DNA from 2 places in the Pseudoalteromonas sp. bablab_jr011 genome. Region 2 is predicted to be linked to the other one. Evidence: riboswitches for the same ligand, from Rfam matches in the RefSeq annotation. Region 2 holds a riboswitch; the other holds the start of a gene.

Region 1 (2,405 bases), on a different contig from region 2:
TATGCGCCTAGTCACAATAAACCTTTAAACTGCCTAAAAAATGAATGGGCAGTATATCAAACAATTTTCGTATCGCACCTGAACGGTGTGCAGAAAAATGTAAAGATTTATAAAATTGACGTTATAATCCTAGGCATATTTATTTTAAAAATCTTGTTAGGAGAACCCCATGCCTTCATTTGATATTGTTTCTGAAGTAGAAATGAACGAAGCGCAGAATGCAGTGGATAATGCTAAGCGTGAATTAGAAACACGTTTTGACTTTCGTGGTGTTGATGCATCAATCGAATTAAACGACAAAGTCATTAAGCTAAAAGCCGAAGCACCACAGCAAGTTATGCAATTATTCGATATTCTTGCTGCGAAAATTTCAAAGCGCGGTTTAGACGTGTCTAGTTTAGAGCTTAGAGATGAGTCGCGCAGCGGTAAATACGTCATGCGTGATGTGGCACTTAAGCAAGGTATTGAAAAAGACGTTGCAAAGAAAATCGTCAAGTTGATTAAAGACTCAAAAATTAAAGTACAAGCCGCTATTCAAGGTGAAGAGTTACGTGTAACGGGTAAAAAGCGTGATGATTTACAAGAAGCAATGCAGGTTGTTCGTACTGCTGATTTAGGTCAACCATTCCAATTCAAAAACTTCCGCGATTAATTAATTTTATTGCGAAAGCACTGTCTGACTACGAACGCACAGCTCTACTAGAAGAGCGGTGAAGTTGTGACTAATCTAAAGCCAAACATAAACGTGTTTGGCTTTTTTATTTTACTTTCTATCTAGCTTTGTTTAGAAGTTTAGACGTCCATTGACATTTATTCCTAAAATCATCACAATAGCAGCCTATTTTCAAGGTGCTTGCTGTATCTGCTTAGATACATGCTATTTCAAAGGCTGAAATAACAGCAAGATAATCGGGAAGCTGGTGCGTTTTCAAGGAGAAAACAATGCCAACACTGCCCCCGCAACGGTAATGCGTATGCTCAGTATATGCAGAGTCCGGAGACCGGCCTTGAATTAACTTACTATTTGCGTGTGCGGTGGGCACAGGCTAGGGGATATCATGCTAAATAAATCTACGTTAGGCGTAGCGGTTGCTGCTGCGTTGTCTTTTTCTGTGTCTGCGGATGAGCAATCAATCGAGCACATCACAGTGACTGCCAATAAATTCGAACAATCTATTAATGAAGTCTTAGCGAGCGTTACAGTCATTGACCGTGCTGATATCGATGCAAGCTATGTTCGCGACTTACCTAGTTTACTGGCAACACAAGCCGGTTTCCAAATTAATGCTAATGGTGGTTTTGGGCAAAGTTCAGGTGTTTCACTTCGGGGTGCCAGCTCACGTCATACGCTTATTTTAATTGATGGTGTACGCACAGGTTCGGCAACGCTGGGCTATAAAAGTATTAGCAATATTCCGTTAAACAGTATTGAACGCGTTGAGGTCATTAAGGGTTCTCGTGCTGCTGTGTATGGCTCAGATGCGTTAGCGGGTGTGATCAATATTATTACTCGTAAAGCACAAAATACCACTTTGGATGTCACCTTTGGTTCAGATTCTTACCAAGAGTACCAAGTGGCTACTGGTGGTCAGATTGCAGATGTCGATATTTCTGTTAATGCAGGTTACGAAAAAACAGACGGCTTTGATGTATTGCAAGGTGTAGCACCTGATGAAGATGGCTATGAAAATAAAAACCTTGGTTTTAACCTAGGCTATCAAAATGAGCGACTAGGGGAGCTTTTATTACAGGGTCAGTACTCAGAAGGTGAAGCGCAATACGATAGCTCTTTTAGTCCTGCTGATAGTACAGTAGAAAAAGGTGAGTTCGAAAACTACCAAGCTTCATTAGGTTGGAAAAAAGCATTCGAAAAACACGCCCATGCGATTGATATTGCAATCTCTAGCGACAGTTCAGATGACTCGCGTATCGACTACACCGGTGCAACGGTGGTTGATAAGTTTGAGACAGAACGTGAGCAAATCGATTACAACGGCCAATATTTTTTAAATCAAAGTTTAACAATTAGCGGTGGTTTAAACTGGTATAAAGATGAAGTAAATACTAATTCTGGCACTTATCTAAAAGACAGTCGTGAGGTATTCGCTGCGTTTGTTGGGGCTTACTACGATGATGAGCACGTGCTGGCAAATCTGACTGTACGACAAGATGATGACCAACAATTTGGTGACGAAACAACCTATACGGCAGCGGTCGGTTATCATCTAAATGATATCGCGACATTCCGCTTAAGCCAAAGCACCGGCTTTAAGTCACCAACCTTTAATGATCTGTATTATCCCGGCTCTGGTAACCCAGAACTCAATCCTGAAACATCAGATAACCAAGAGTTAGGTTTATCACTTAATGTGAATGATATCAGCCTAGATATCGCTATTTTCCGC
Region 2 (2,405 bases):
AACGAGGTTGACTGAGGATGAGCAGACACTCTTGCACAAACACCAAAAACATCACTTAACAGCTGCTCTGTAAGCACCTCTTTTGGTGTGCCTTGCGTAATTAATTGACCTTCATCGATAACAAGTAACTCATCACATACGCTAGCAGCTAGATTTAAATCATGAAATGAAGCGAGCACAGTGACATCAAGTGACTTAGCAAGCTCCATAATTTGAATTTGATACTTAACGTCAAGATGGCTGGTTGGCTCATCCATAATCAATAACTTTGGTTGCTGAACAATTGAGCGGGCTATAAGTGCACGCTGTTTTTCTCCACCCGAGAGTGAATCAAAGCTTTGCTGTGTGTGATGACTTAAACCAACCTGCTCGATTGCTTGATAAATACGCTTTTTATCATCGGCATTAGTCGCACTAAACAGGGTTTTATGTGGGGTGAGACCTAAACTAACTACATCGAAAACAGATAAATTAAATTGCGAAGGAGACTCTTGTAAAACCACAGCAACATTTTTAGCGAATTCATCAGCACTGATTTGCCAAATATTATCGCCAGCTAAAAAGACTGCACCTTGTTGTGGTTTTAAATAGCGATATAAGCAACGCAATAAACTTGATTTACCGGCGCCATTAGGTCCCAGCAAACCAATAAATTGACCTGCATTTAACTGCAAATTGATTGATTTAAGAATTGTTTTATCAGCAATTCCCCAGCTTAAATCAGATACTGAAATTAAAGGGGTTGTGCCTTGGCTTTTTAATTGCAAATTACACTCTCTTGGCGAGTTTTATCAACGCACCAGAAAGCACTGACCTATATCAGTAGATAACGTGAGTTGACCCGCTCAATGATACTAATTAGTTTGAATATTAAATCGCTCAAATCGATAAACACTCTACTGTATTAGCATAATAAGACTAATTGTTGTTGCTAAGTATCTGGCTGACCATGTTCATCATGGATTACAGTTGCGGGAACAGCTGGAGAATCTCACCCCATTCCATAGCATATAGATATACCTAAACGACCTCATGATGCGAGTTTCTGTTGGAATTAAAGCAATATAGGCAAGAAATTGATTACACAGAATGGTTATTCCTTTCCTAAAATCAATAACGCGGAATTAATCGCTTTAAACCAACCCGCAGAACGTTGTTCAAAAACTTACTTTCTAAGTTGTTACTTATATACGTGCTGCAAAGTAACGCCTTGATATAAAGCCCCTGTAAAACGCCGAAATCTAAATTTTGAGGTAGTTCGGTATATTATGGCGGGCTAAGTAAATAATTCAATGAATATCACTCTAGATGGCTAAAAAACTATTTTAGGCCACGCTTGCCCTTGTTCATCTATATATACATCTAACGTTATTAACCCTGCATAAGGTAAATGAAAAACATTAAGGTGAGTATTCGTTTGTTTAGGCATATGACAAATAATAGCGAGGATTTGTTTAATTACACCGGCGTGGCTAATCACTAATGATTGCGTATGTTTGGACTCTGTAAGCGAAACTAAAAATGCCTGCCACCATGCTTCGACTCGCGCGTAAAAGTCAGCCATTAATTCACCATTTGGCACTTTAACCTGCCACGGATGTTGCCAAAAATCACCGACATGAGGTTTACCATTTTGTTGCCAAAGTTGTTGGTAATCTTGGCCATCCCAGTCACCAAAATTAAACTCTTTCAATGCATTGTTATATTGCACATTGATTGTATGCTGACGAGCTAAGAATTCTGCATGCGTTGAACAACGTTTTAGCGGAGAGCTATAAATAGCATCGAAGCGAGATAATTTTGCGCTTGCTAGACGCATCTGTTCATAGCCTACATCTGACAAAGCAACATCAACGTGCCCACAAAGAATGCCCGGAGTTGCAATTTCGCCATGACGTAGTAAGTAAACCCGTGAAGTAAATGCGTCCATAAATATCCTTAATCAGCCATACAAGACGGTAACGCGTTTCTAGCTCAGTGTCGAGTTAGGCTAAACGAATTAAGCGAACATCAAAATGCAGCACTGCATTTGCACCAATTTTACCACCATTCCCCTTTTTACCCCACGCAAGCGCAGGAGGGATCACAAATTCATAGCGAGATCCTATATTCATCAACAAAAGCCCCTCTCTTAGGCCTTCAATCGCTTCCGATAAAGCAAACACCTCCGGCATACCCGCTTTATAGCTATCGGCAATAACATGACCGTCAGCGAGCATAATTCGTTGATTAATAACAACAGTATCAAACTCTGTAAGCTTGTCACCTGCCGCATCCTCTACAACTTTATACATCAAACCCGATGGGCACACTTGTGTATCTGGATGAGCTGAAAATTTGCTGATAAATGCTTCACTATTCTTACGGTTTAAACCTGATGAGCCTTTCGATTTTGTTGTTTTCTT

What was found. Region 2 has a riboswitch for cobalamin ahead of JIG41_RS14640 (ABC transporter ATP-binding protein). Riboswitches for the same ligand answer to the same signal wherever they lie in the genome.
Region 1: another riboswitch for cobalamin. It lies ahead of JIG41_RS19940 (TonB-dependent receptor domain-containing protein); the one in region 2 lies ahead of JIG41_RS14640 (ABC transporter ATP-binding protein).

Annotation. Positions count from the first base shown of each region.
Region 1 is NZ_JACDWU010000304.1:95,638-98,042, reverse strand. Features, by position in the region: gene JIG41_RS19950 (VanZ family protein) at 1-15, opposite strand, end outside; gene JIG41_RS19945 (YajQ family cyclic di-GMP-binding protein) at 170-652, shown strand; cobalamin riboswitch at 870-1,025, shown strand; gene JIG41_RS19940 (TonB-dependent receptor domain-containing protein) at 1,059-2,405, shown strand, end outside.
Region 2 is NZ_JACDWU010000245.1:11,121-13,525, forward strand. Features, by position in the region: gene JIG41_RS14640 (ABC transporter ATP-binding protein) at 1-767, opposite strand, end outside; cobalamin riboswitch at 917-1,039, opposite strand; gene JIG41_RS14645 (histidine phosphatase family protein) at 1,313-1,930, opposite strand; gene JIG41_RS14650 (FKBP-type peptidyl-prolyl cis-trans isomerase) at 1,986-2,405, opposite strand, start outside.